DNA from 3 places in the Kitasatospora sp. NBC_01287 genome. Region 3 is predicted to be linked to each of the others. Evidence: riboswitches for the same ligand, from Rfam matches in the RefSeq annotation. Region 3 holds a riboswitch; each other region holds the start of a gene.
The links. Region 3 has a riboswitch for S-adenosylmethionine ahead of OG455_RS39620 (amino acid ABC transporter permease). Riboswitches for the same ligand answer to the same signal wherever they lie in the genome.
Positions count from the first base shown of each region.

Region 1 (4,203 bases), on a different contig from region 3:
GAAGACCTCGGGATCGATGTCCAGCATCCGGACGGCCTGTCCGCCGACGTCGAAGCCGCCCTGGTCCAGCCGCCCCTGCGGAGAGCGCCCGACGGCCTCCCGGTCGGCCGGGCCGAGCGCGGCGCAGACCCAGACGGTGTTCGGGTCGTCGATCGCGGAGAGCCCCGAGACCAGCCCGCCGCCGCCGCGCTTGAGGGTCAGCGTTCCGTCCGGGGCACTGCTGAACGAGACCGGGCCGCGATTGGAAGCCACCAGGACGCGCGCTGTGGTCGTGTGATCGGCCATACGTTCAACCTTGCCGGGGTGGGCGAGCCGCAAACCAGGGCTTAGGTCACATCCGGCCGCGCTCGCGGTGGGACCGGTACTGCGCCAGCCCGATCATCGGGGGCCGCTCCAGCGCGGTGACCGGGTGGCTGCGGGCGGTGAACTCCCGGCTGTCCGCGTCCCGGTCGAACTGGGTGAGCACCGGGCGGGCCAGGTCCTCGGCGGCCTTCAGCCGGTGGGTGCGGTCCAGCCGCTCCAGCGCGGTGCGGTAGATGGTGGCGGCCATCCGGCCCAGCGCCTGGCTGTCCTGGTGGCGGTGGTGGCGCACCCCGACGTCGACCTGGGCCAGCGCGTCCAGTCCGACCAGCTCCAGGGCGTCCACCAGCAGGCCGAGTTCGACCCCGTAGCCGGTCGGGAAGTGCAGCCGCTCCAGCAGCGAGCGGCGGGCCGCGTACTCGCCGCCGAGCGGCTGCACGAAGCCGGCCAGCTCGGGCCAGTGCAGGTTGAGCAGCGGGCGGGCGACCAGCTCGGTGACCCGCCCGCCACCGGCCGGCACCACCGCGCCCTCGGTCTCCAGCGGCCGGTCGTACATCGCCTTGACCAGTTGCAGGTCGGGCTCGGTGAGCAGCGGTCCGACGATGCCGCAGACGAAGGCCGGGTCGAACTCGCGCAGGTCGGCGTCGATGAAGCAGACGATCGAGCCGCTGGTCACCAGCAGCGAGCGCCAGAGCACCTCGCCCTTGCCCGGCACCGCCGGCAGGTCGGGCAGGACCTCGTCCCGGTGCACCACCGCGGCCCCGGCCCGCGCGGCCACCTCGGCGGTGCGGTCCACCGACCCGGAGTCGACCACCACCAGCTCGTCCACCAGCGGCAGCCGCTCGATCAGCTCCCGCCGGATCACCTCGACGATGTCGCCCACCGTGGACTCCTCGTCCAGCGCGGGCAGGACCACGCTCACCGTGCCGGCCGGCCCGGCGGCCCGCTTGGCGGCGAGCAGTCGGTCGGGCGACCACTCGCTCGCCCGCCAGGACCGGCGGCGTAGCCAGTCGGCGACCTCCGGAAGGGGCGCGGGGTTCTGCTCGGCAGGCAAATCTCGCTCCTCGTACATCGCGTCTCGCGTTGCGGACGGTCGGGACCAGGTGCCCGGCCTTCGGATACAGTCTTCGTACTGCGGTCAGACCTTCGCACGCCGGGGTTGGCCCCAGGGAAGACCAGCACAGCGCAGGACCACAACTTCACAGAGCTCATCCAGAGGGACTGAGGGAACGGCCCGTCGACGTCCCGGCAACCTTCTCGTCCGGCCCGTGGGGCCCGGCGGGACAGGTGCCAATTCCGTCCTGTGGCGCGCCCGCGTCACGGGGAAGATGAGGAGAGAGGCCTCCGCCACCATGGCTACCGCTACCCCCGCACCCGCCGTCCCTTCGGTCGACCTCGGCCCCGCCGCCGCGCTGTCCTGTCGCGAGTGCGGCACCCGGTTCCCGCTCGGCCCCAGCTTCGCCTGCCTGGAGTGCTTCGGCCCGCTGGAGATCGCCTACGACTTCGGCGGCTACGAGGCCGAGCAGCTGCGCAAGCAGATCGAGGCCGGCCCGGCATCGATCTGGCGCTACGCCCCGCTGCTGCCGGTGCCCGCCGACGTCGCCGCCAAGCCCAACCTCAACCCGGGCTGGACCCCGCTGGTGAAGGCCGACAACCTGGGCCGCGAGCTCGGCTTCACCGCTCAGCTGCACGTCAAGGACGACTCCGGCAACCCCACCCACTCCTTCAAGGACCGGGTGGTGGCCTGCGCCATCGAGGCCGCCCGCGCCTTCGACTTCACCACCCTCTCCTGCTCATCCACCGGCAACCTGGCCGGCGCGGTGGGCGCGGCCGCGGCCCGCGCCGGGTTCAAGTCCTGCGTCTTCATCCCGCACGACCTGGAGCGGGGCAAGGTCGTGATGGCCGGTGTCTACGGCGGCGAACTGGTCGGCATCGAGGGCAACTACGACGATGTGAACCGCTTCTGCTCCGAGCTGATCGGCGACCCGGCCGGTGAGGGCTGGGGCTTCGTCAACGTCAACCTGCGCCCGTACTACGGCGAGGGCTCCAAGACCCTGGCCTACGAGATCTGCGAGCAGCTCGGCTGGCGGCTGCCGGAGCAGCTGGTGATCCCGATCGCCTCGGGCTCCCAGCTCACCAAGATCGACAAGGGGCTGCAGGAGCTGATCAAGCTGGGCCTGGTCGAGGACCGGCCCTACAAGATCTTCGGGGCCCAGGCGGCCGGCTGCTCGCCGGTCTCGGCGGCCTTCAAGGCCGGCCGTGACGTGATCCGCCCGGTCAAGCCGGACACCATCGCCAAGTCGCTGGCGATCGGCAACCCGGCCGACGGCCCGTACGTGCTGGACATCGCCCGGCGTACCGGCGGCGCGGTCGAGGACGTCACCGACGCCGAGGTGGTGGACGCGATCAGGCTGCTGGCCAGGACCGAGGGGATCTTCGCCGAGACGGCGGGCGGGGTGACCATCGGCGTGCTCAGGAAGCTGGTCGAGAACGGCCTGCTGGACCCGGCCAAGGAGACCGTCGCGATCAACACCGGGGACGGCCTGAAGACGCTGGACGCGGTGGCCGACGCCGGCCTGACCGCCACCATCCGGCCGACCCTGGAGTCCTTCCGGGCCGCCGGCCTGGCCTCCTGACCACCAGTCAGCCCGCCAGCCAGTCAGCCAGTCAGCACGCCAGCACGCCAGCACGCCGGCCTGCCCGGCCGCCCGGCCTTCCGTCACCGCGAGGAGCAACCCCCATGAGCGCCAACGTCCGCATCCCGACCATCCTGCGCACCTACACCGACGGCCGGGCCGAGGTGAGCGCCGAGGGCGCCACCCTGCAGGAGGTCATCGCCGACCTGGAGAAGAACCACCCCGGCATCGGCCAGCGGATCCTGGACGAGAGCGGCAAGCTGCGCCGTTTCGTCAACGTCTACGTGAACGACGACGACGTGCGGTTCGCCGAGGGCCTGGCCACCGGGGTCGAGGACGGCGCCGGGGTCTCGATCATCCCGGCGGTGGCGGGCGGCTGCTGACGACCGGTCAGCGCCCGTCGCGCGGGTCAGCGGGGCGTCGTGCCCGGTGCCGGACATCCGGCGCTCGGCGTGGCGCCCCGCGCCGTGTCCGTGGCGGCCATCCGCAGGGCATAGGCTGTTCCCGGCTCCCGGGGACGGCCCCGGCGCTGGAGTACCGCTCGCGCTGTCCGGCTCCTGAGACGCCATCTGCCGAGGTATCGCCTGAATCATGTCGGCGACTCGTCAGAATTCTTTGGACTATTCGTGAGTTTCGTCCGCTATGTCCGGACCGAAATGGCGAGCTCTGTCGCATTCCTCCCTTGCTATCCCTTGGCGCCCCGGTCGAATTGGCGTCCAGTGGGCCTGTTGCACAGGGCGCCGATGCGGATACATTCAGCCGCGGTCGATGCATTCACCTGCTCCGTCGGCGCCAACTGGCTTCCGGGGGTGGGGCGGTGCGGCACGCAGGGGCGCGCCCAGGGGGGTTTCCTCGGGCATCTCTGCCAGACCCGTGCCCGTGACCTGCGGGTGCGTGAAGGGCCAGCACAGCACTAGGGGAGTTCGGAATGGCTCAGGGCACCGTCAAGTGGTTCAACGCGGAGAAGGGCTACGGCTTCATCGCGGTCGACGGTGGTGCGGACGTGTTCGTCCACTACAGCGCGATCCAGATGGACGGCTACCGCACCCTTGAAGAGGGCCAGCGGGTCGAGTTCGAGATCTCCCAGGGGCAGAAGGGCCCGCAGGCGGACATGGTCCGCGCGGCGGTCTGACCTTTCCGAACCTCGGAGCCTCGGCTCTCACCGAGCTGGTGGTTCAGCGGCAGGCCCGTATCCCGTCCCCGACCTCGGGGCGGGCTGCGGGCCTGCCGTTCGTTCGAGCCCGGTTGCGGTCGGCTCGTCGAAGGA
Region 1 covers NZ_JAPEPB010000001.1:4,207,456-4,211,658, reverse strand. The annotation lists gene OG455_RS17825 (trehalose-6-phosphate synthase) at 1-285, opposite strand, end outside; gene OG455_RS17820 (glucosyl-3-phosphoglycerate synthase) at 332-1,354, opposite strand; SAM riboswitch class I at 1,506-1,635, shown strand; gene thrC (threonine synthase) at 1,653-2,936, shown strand; gene OG455_RS17810 (ubiquitin-like small modifier protein 1) at 3,041-3,319, shown strand; gene OG455_RS17805 (cold-shock protein) at 3,865-4,068, shown strand.
Region 1: linked by a shared signal. The riboswitch ahead of thrC (threonine synthase) and the one ahead of OG455_RS39620 (amino acid ABC transporter permease) in region 3 are both predicted to bind S-adenosylmethionine.

Region 2 (4,203 bases), on a different contig from region 3:
CCCTCTCGAACGCCTGCGCGCAGGCTCACCCGCTCGCCGTACACCCCGGTGTCACGGCCGCACCGGCGCGGAATGGATGCGCCATGGCAGACCAGCGCTCCGACGAGCCCGCCCCGCTCGTCACCTACCTCCTGATCGCGCTCAACTGCCTGGTCTTCCTGGCCGGCCCCAGCGGGGTCAACCCCCGGTACGGCGCGACCGAGGCCGCGCGCGCCTGCGCCGCCCAGCACTACCAGCAGCGCTGGGGGGCGGTCCCCGCCGAGCTGCTGAGCAACCGTCCGCTGAGCCCCGCCCAGCTGGCCGCGCTCACTCCTCCGGTGCCCGGCTGCCCGCTGCTGGCCACTCCGCACAAGGTGCCGGCCCTCTCCGTGCTCACCTCGCTCTTCGTGCACGGCGGCTGGCTGCACCTGCTGGGCAACATGCTCTTCCTCTTCATCTTCGGCGCCGGCGTCGAGGAGCGCTTCGGCCGGGTGCGCTTCCTCCTCTTCTACCTGGCCGTCGGCGTGCTGGCCGGGTACGGCTACGCGGCCCTGGGCGGACACGGCCCGGACTCGCTGCGCCCACTGGTCGGCGCCTCGGGCGCGATCGCCGGGGTGCTCGGCGGCTATCTGCGCCTCTACCCGCGGGCCAGGGTGACGGCGCTGGTCCCGGCGCTGCTCTTCCTGCCGCTGCGGCTGCCCGCCTGGCTGGTGCTCGGCCTCTGGTTCGCCGTCCAGTGGTGGTCGGTGCGCCAGGTCGGCAGCGGGGTCGCCTACCTGGCCCATGTGATCGGCTTCAGTGCCGGCTTCCTGGCCCTGTGGGTGGCGGGAAGGCGCGCCGGATACCCTGGCCCCATCCTCCCCCGGCCCCCGACCGGGGGGAGCCCCAGCCCAGGAGCCCAACCGTGATCACCGCCATCGTGCTCATCAGGACCAGCGTCGACCAGATCCCGGAGATCGCCGAGGCGATCGCCGCGATCGAGGGGGTCAGTGAGGTCTACTCGGTCACCGGTGGCTACGACCTGGTCGCCATGGTGCGGGTGCGCCGCCACGACGACCTGGCCGACGTGATCCCCGGCCGGCTCAACAAGGTGCCCGGGGTCGCGCACACCGAGACCCAGATCGCCTTCCGGACCTACTCGCAGCACGACCTGGAGGCCGCGTTCGCGCTCGGCCTGGACGGCTGACGCCCGCTCAGCGCCGGGTGTCGGCGACGCAGCGCCCGCCCTCGTTGCGGTAGTTCCACCGGGCGCCGTCGCTGACCAGCTCGCGCACCGCGCCCAGGAACCGCTCGATGTGCTCCTCGGGGGTGCCGGCCCCGAAGCTGACCCGGATCGCGTTCAGGCTGCGCTCCCCCGGCAGCGAGGGCTCAGGCGCCCCGCACTCCGAGACCTGGCCGGCCGGCGACTCGCCGCCGAGCAGCGTGCGCACCAGCGGGTGCGCGCAGAACAGGCCGTCCCGCACCCCGATCCCGTACTCGGCCGAGAGCGCCGCCGAGAAGTGCGAGCTGTTCCAGCCCCGCACCACGAAGGAGAGCACGCCGACCCGGGCCGCCCCGGTGCCGAACAGGCTGAGCACCTGGACCTCGGGGATCTCGGCCAGGCCGGCCGTCAGCCGCTCGATCAGCCGCTGCTCGCGCGCCTGGAGCGCCTCGAAGCCGGCCTCGGTCAGCGCCCGACAGGCGGCGGCGATGGCATAGGCGCCGATCACGTTCGGCGAGCCGGCCTCGTGCCGCGCCGGGCCCTGGTGCCACTCCACCGCCACCGAGCCGTCCGCCTCCCGGGCCACCGTGCGCGAGGCGCCGCCGCCGGCCAGGTAGGGCTCGGCCGCGTCCAGCCAGTCGCTGCGCCCGGCCAGCACACCCGCGCCGAACGGGGCGTAGAGCTTGTGGCCGGAGAAGGCGACCCAGTCCACGTCCAGCTCGCGCACCGAGACCCGGTGGTGCGGGGCCAGCTGCGCGGCGTCCAGCACCACCCGCGCACCGTGCTGGTGCGCGACCCGGGTCAGCTCGGCCACCGGCCACAGCTCGCCGGTGACGTTGGAGGCGCCGGTGACGCAGAGCAGCCGCGGGCCGGCCTGCTCGGCCGGGTTGGAGGCCGCCAGCGCCTCGGCGAGCGCGGCCACCGCCTCCTCGGGCGAGCGCGGTGCCCGCAGGTAGCTGACCGGCAGGCCGGCCTGGGCCCAGGGCAGCAGCGAGGCGTGGTGCTCGGTCTCGAAGGCGTAGACCCGGGTGCCCGCGGGCAGCGCGCCCGCCAGCAGGTTGAGCGAGTCGGTGGTGGCCCGGGTGAAGACCACCTGGTCGCCCTCGCGCAGGTCGAGGAAGTCGGCGACGGTGCGCCGGCTCTGCTCGAAGAGGTCGGTGGAGAGCTGCGAGAGGTAGCCGGCGCCGCGGTGCACGCTGCCGTAGTACGGGGCGTAGGCGGCGACCTCGTCCCAGACCCGCTGCAGGGCCGGCGAGCTGGCCGCGTAGTCGAGGGCGGCGTAGGCGACCTTCTCACCGGAGACCAGCGGGACCTGGACATCGGCACCGAGGACGGCGAGCGGGGCGCAGAGGTCGACAGAGGTGGACATGGGTGTGCACTCCTTCGGGGTCAGGACCCCGGGAGTGTGACAATGCCGGTGGTCCGCGCTTGCCGTGCGGACCTGTCGCCGCCTGGCCTGGTCTTCACCCAGGGCACCCCGCCACGGACGGAGGGTTGCCGGACAGCAAGCTGGGGCTTGTCGCGCTGTCACTCATGACCTGTCGCAGACTCTAGGTCAGTGCCCGAAGCGTGGTCAAACGACGTTCCAGCATGCGGACAGCAGGGCGCCCGCCGACCCCAGGGGTCGGCGGGCGCGACGGCGTTGACGGGGGGTCAGCGCGCGGTGGCCTCGGCCCAGCGCTTGAGCGTGTCCTGCGCCGCTCCGGAGTCGATCGCCTCGGTGGTGCGGGTCATCGCGGCGGCCAACTGCTCGACCAGCGGTGCCCCGGTCAGCTCCAGCGCGACCAGCGCCGCCGCCGAGTTCAGCACCACCGCGTCGCGCACCGGACCGCGCTCGCCGGCCAGCACCCGCCGCGCCACGCCCGCGTTGTACTCGGCGTCCGCGCCGCGCAGCTCCTCGATGCCCACCAGCTCGATGCCCAGCTCGCGCGGGTCGAGCACGGTCTCGGTGACGCTCCCCTGCCGCACCACCCAGACCCGTGAGGTGGCGCAGACGGTGAGCTCGTCCAGCCCGTCTTCGCCGCGGAAGACCAGCGCCGAGGAGCCGCGCTCGGCCAGCACCCCGGCGATCAGGCCCGCCAGCCGGGTGTCGAAGCAGCCGACCGCGTGCGCGGTGACGTGGGCCGGGTTGGTCAGCGGCCCCAGGATGTTGAAGGCGGTGGCCACCCCGAGGTCCCGGCGGGCCGGGGCGGCGTGCCGCATCGCCGGATGGAACTTGGCCGCGAAGCAGAAGGTGAGGCCGACCTCCTCGGCCACCTCGGCCACCCGCCGGGCGCTCAGGTCCAGCCGGATCCCCAGCCGCTCCAGGACGTCGGAGGAGCCGCTGGCCGAGGAAGCCGCCCGGTTGCCGTGCTTGACCACCTTGGCCCCGGCCGCCGCCGCCACGATGGCCGACATGGTGGAGATGTTGACGGTCTTCGCCCGGTCGCCGCCGGTGCCGACGATGTCCACGGCGGGGCCGGGAATGTGCAGCGGCTCGGCGTGCGCGTACATCGCCTCGACCAGTCCGGCGATCTCCGCCACCGTCTCGCCCTTGGCCCGCAGCGCGACCATGAAGCCGGCCACCTGCACCGGGCTGGCCTCACCGCTCATGATCCGGTCCATCGCCCAGGCGGTGTCCTGCTGGGAGAGATCGGCTCCGTCGAGCAGGGTGCTCAGCAGGTCGGGCCAGGTGCGGACCACCTGCACGGGGTCGCTACCGCCGTTCGCAGGGTTCACATTCACCATGGCCGACTCCAGCTCGCATCCGGTGTTCGTCACTGAGGGATGCGGCCAGCCTAGCGACCGGCGAAGGGCCGCCGCGGCACCCGCGGCAGCCCTTCTCTCCTGCTGAGACGGCCGCCCCGCGAGGGAGCGGCCGCCTGTCCAGCTCCGACCGGACCGGTCAGCGCGCCAGGGTGCGCGCCTCGACCCTGGCCCGCAGCAGCGTGGCCACCGCCTCGGCGAGCGCGACCGGGTCCACCGGCTGCGAGATCGCCGCGTCGGCCCGGCTCCAGGCGGCCAGCCAGGTGTCCTGCGGCCGG
Region 2 covers NZ_JAPEPB010000001.1:6,688,232-6,692,434, reverse strand. The annotation lists gene OG455_RS29260 (rhomboid family intramembrane serine protease) at 84-887, shown strand; gene OG455_RS29255 (Lrp/AsnC ligand binding domain-containing protein) at 884-1,165, shown strand; gene OG455_RS29250 (aminotransferase class V-fold PLP-dependent enzyme) at 1,173-2,549, opposite strand; SAM riboswitch class IV at 2,600-2,719, opposite strand; gene trpD (anthranilate phosphoribosyltransferase) at 2,834-3,907, opposite strand; gene OG455_RS29240 (hypothetical protein) at 4,065-4,203, opposite strand, start outside.
Region 2: linked by a shared signal. The riboswitch ahead of OG455_RS29250 (aminotransferase class V-fold PLP-dependent enzyme) and the one ahead of OG455_RS39620 (amino acid ABC transporter permease) in region 3 are both predicted to bind S-adenosylmethionine.

Region 3 (4,203 bases):
GTCGAGCGCGCTCAGGTGCGGGAAGAGGTTGAAGTGCTGGAACACGAAGCCGATCCGGCCACGCTGGGCCAGGATCGCCCGTTCGCTCAGCTCCTTGAGCCGGGTGCCCTGCCGGCGCACGCCGATCAGCTCACCGCTGACGCTGACGTGGCCCGCGTCCGGCTTCTCCAGGTGGTTGATCGTGCGCAGCAGCGTCGACTTGCCCGACCCGGACGGTCCCAGGATCACCGCGACCTGCCCGGCCTCCACGGTCAGGTCCACGGCGTCGAGCGCACGGTGCGTGCCGTACCACTTGTGCACGCCGTGGACCTGGACCGCCGCCGGCCGCACCTCATCGGCCTCGATCACCTCCGTCCCGACCGCGTTCACGACCCCGCCCCTCCCGTTCGACGTCACGGCGCTCATCCGCGCACCGCCCCGGACTCGGTGGCGCGGGTCCGCAGCTCGCGCAGGCCCGCCCGCAGCCGCTGCAGGGGCGTCGGTGGGACGGTGCGCAGCGCGCCGCGCGAGTAGTGGCGCTCCACGTAGTACTGCGCGACCGACACGACGCTGGTCAGCAGCACGTACCAGACGGTGGCCACCATCAGCAGCGGCACCACGTCCCCCGGGTAGGTGCTGCCCATGCTCTGGACCTCGCCGAAGAGGTCCAGCAGCGAGACGTAGAAGACCAGCGAGGTGCCCTTGATCAGCCCGATCAGCTGGTTGACGTAGGAGGGGACGATGGCCCGCAGCGCCTGGGGCAGGATGATCCGGGTGAACTGGTAGCGCCTGGGCAGCCCGAGAGCCGCGGCCGCCTCGTGCTGGCCCTGGTCGACCGAGAGGATCCCGGCCCTGACCACCTCGCAGGCGTAGGCGGCCTCGTTGAGGCTCAGGCCGACGGTCGCCACCACCAGGTCGGTGGCCAGGGCCGATTCGTCGAAGTGCACGAAGCCCGGCCCGAACGGCACACCCAGGCTCAGCGTGCGGTACAGCGCGCTGGCGTTGTAGAGGATCAGCAGGACCACGATCAGCGGCACCGAGCGGAAGAGCCAGACGTACGTCCAGCTGACCGCCCGCAGCACCGGGCTCTTCGACAGGCGGCCCAGTGCCAGCAGGATGCCGCCCACGAGCCCGAGCACCGCGCTCAGCGCCGTGACCTCCAGGGTGACGACCAGCCCGTTCATGATCACCGGACGGACGAACCAGTAGCGGAACCGGTCCCACTGGTAGAACGGGTTGGTCACCAGGCCGTGGGCGAACTGCGCGACCAGCACGACGACCACCGCGGTCGCCAGCCACCGGCCGGGATGGCGCAGCGGGATCACCCGCTCCGCGGGCAGCGGCCGCTCGGCGGTGGGCCGTTGGGTGGTGGACTGTTCGGCAGCGGACCCCGGCGAGGTCGGCGCCGGCACGGACCCGGAGGCCACCGCGGACCCGGGGGCGAGCCCGAGGCCGGACGGCCCTCGGGCGCCTGTGAGGAGGGAGGGGGGTGGTTCGTTCATCGGAGGAGCTCCAGCGGGGTCGAGGAAACCCGGGCATCGGAGGGCACCCTGGACCGTGCGCCGCGGGTGCGGCCGGGGTACGGGTGATCGGCCCGACCGCGCCTGCGCGGCGGCGGTTCGGCGGGGCACCGGCCTTCGGCCGACACTCAGGTCGGGGCAGGGCCGGGCAGAGGTCGGACGGACCGGACCGGACCGGGTCGGACCCGGCGGAACCAGGTCAGGTCAGGTCGAAGCAGCTCAGGTCGGCTCCGGTCAGGTCAGCGGCGGCACGGGGCCGGCGTCGCTCAACCGCGACAGAGGGCGCTGCTCACCCGGAGCAGATCGACGTGGCGCCGGGCGACCCGGGCCTGGAAGGACCCGTGCGGGCGCGGCGTCGTGCTGCGGTGCCGTGCGTGCATGTCGATCACCTCCCAGTTGCCTGGCCCGTGGGCCGCGCGCTTACCGGACACCTCGTCCTGTCGGGTCGTCACCTGGAGCACCCCACCGCGGACGAGGGTTGCCGGTCAGCGAGCCAGGGCTTGACGCTGACGCTCATGACCGGGGCTCACGTTAACCGCTCGCCCGGCCCTGGGCAATCCCCACCGGTGTGGTGGAGGTCGCATCCGACCAGCACGGACACGAGCGGTACGGTTGTTCCTCCCCGTGGTACCGATCCAGACAGGCCGGGTATGAGCACACGCCAACTGCGTTCCGGATGGCCGCGCTTGGCCTGCCCGGCACTGGTGCGGCGGCGCTGGCTGGACAACACCGGGGCGCCGACCGGCCTCTGTCGCCGCTGACCCGCGTCGCCACCGACCCGCGTCGCCACCGACCCGCCACCGACCCGCCGGTGATCCGCCGCCGTTCCGGCCGCCGACCTGACGCCGACCCACCGGTGACCTGACGCATCCGCCCCCGACCGCGCGGGAACTACCGCGACGCGGATGCCTTCCGCGAACCCCCGCAACTCCAGCCGCCGACAACGCCCTTCGCGATCCGCGAGGGTGGGCCGGCGCCGCCCCAGCACCTTCGAGAAGACACCGAGGAGTGGAACCGCATGCCCACGCCCACCTCCCACCTGCTCACCGCCGACGCCGACGCCGCACCAGGTCCGGGGCACCCCGTCCCGCCCGCCGCCCCGCACCCGCTGGACAACCCCGTCCGCGCCGCCCTGCTGGGGGCGCACGCGCACCTGGCCGAGCGGCGCGGCGAGGTGCTCCGCTACCCGGTCGACGTCTCGCCGTTCGCCGCCCTGCCGGAACGGCCGGACGAGCAGACCTGGCGCGACGTGGCCGCGCTCTTCGGGCCCGGCGCCGTGGTGCCGGTGACGGGGATCCTGGGCTCCGCTCCCGCGGGGTGGGAGGTCGTGATGGACCTCGCCGGGGTCCAACTGGTGGACGCGGGCGTCGCCGCCGCGCCCGACGACGAGGCCATCCCGCTGGGTCCGGCCGATGTGCCGGAGATGCTCGCGCTGGTGGAGCGGGCCAAGCCCGGCCCGTTCCTGCCGCGCACCATCGCGCTCGGCCACTACCTCGGGATCCGGCGCGGCGGTGTGCTGGTGGCGATGGCCGGTGAGCGACTGCACCCGCCGGGCTGGACCGAGATCAGCGCCGTCTGCACGGCCGAGGGCCACCGCGGGCAGGGGCTGGCCACCCGGCTGGTGCACGCGGTCGCGGCCGGCATCCGGGCCCGGGGCGAGACGCCGTTCCTGCACGCGGCCGCGAGCAACACCGACGCGATCCGGCTCTACGAGTCCCTCGGCTTCGAACTGCGCCGCCGGGTCGGCTTCCGCTCCGTCCGGGTCCCCGCCACCGGGCCCGAGGCGCGCCCCTGACCGCCGGGGCCTCGCGATTCGTCCCGAACCGACGGGGATTGTTTTCGCCACCGGGGCGGTTATACGGTGCACGCAGCTGACGAGGTGACGAGGCGATGGGGGGTGCGGCGCAGGTGACGAGGACGAGACCGCTGGACGCACGCCCGGGAGCCGAACTCCACTCCTGCGGCCGCTGCCTGATCGCGCGTCGGGCCACTGGTGCCTACTCGCGCCGGCACATCGACCTGCAGCGTGTCGCCAGCGCCCTGTGTCCGGCCTGACGCACCACCGGCCCGCCTGCGGGCCCCACGTCCCGGCCGCGTGCGCCGGCACCGCCGCCGACACCACTGTCAGCACCGGGGCCGCCCTCGCGTCCCGGGTCCGTTGACCTCCAGGTGCTCCCCGGCGCCCTGACGCCCAGGCCTGCCGACTCCTCGCACGCCGACCCTTCGCACGCCGCCTCCCCGCACCCGTACTCCCCGCACGCCCACACCACCCGTGCCCCCGCAGCGCACCGCGCCCATCGCGCGCGCTGCCGCCCCGAGGCACGCCCGCGGCCGTCCCGCCCGTGCGGCGGCCCACCGAGCAGGAAGCGACTCCGTCCATGGCCCAACCGCATCCCGCCCTCCACCTGGCGCTCGCCCTCGACGGCGCCGGCTGGCACCCCGCCGCCTGGCGGGAGCCCGACGCCCGGCCGGGCGAGCTGTTCACGGCCGGCTACTGGACCGACCTGGTCACCGAGGCCGAGCGCGGCCTGCTGGACTTCGTGACGATCGAGGACTCGCTCAGCCTGCAGTCCGCCGACCCCTCGGCACCCGACGACCGCACCGACCAGGTCAGGGGCCGACTGGACGCGGTGCTGATCGCCGCCCGGGTGGCCCCGCTGACCCGGCACATCGGCCTGCTGCCCACCGCCGTGGTCACCCACAC
Region 3 covers NZ_JAPEPB010000002.1:589,984-594,186, forward strand. The annotation lists gene OG455_RS39615 (amino acid ABC transporter ATP-binding protein) at 1-330, opposite strand, end outside; gene OG455_RS39620 (amino acid ABC transporter permease) at 402-1,481, opposite strand; gene OG455_RS39625 (putative leader peptide) at 1,766-1,951, opposite strand; SAM riboswitch class IV at 1,911-2,020, opposite strand; gene OG455_RS39630 (GNAT family N-acetyltransferase) at 2,518-3,294, shown strand; gene OG455_RS42310 (putative leader peptide) at 3,390-3,554, shown strand; gene OG455_RS39635 (LLM class flavin-dependent oxidoreductase) at 3,878-4,203, shown strand, end outside.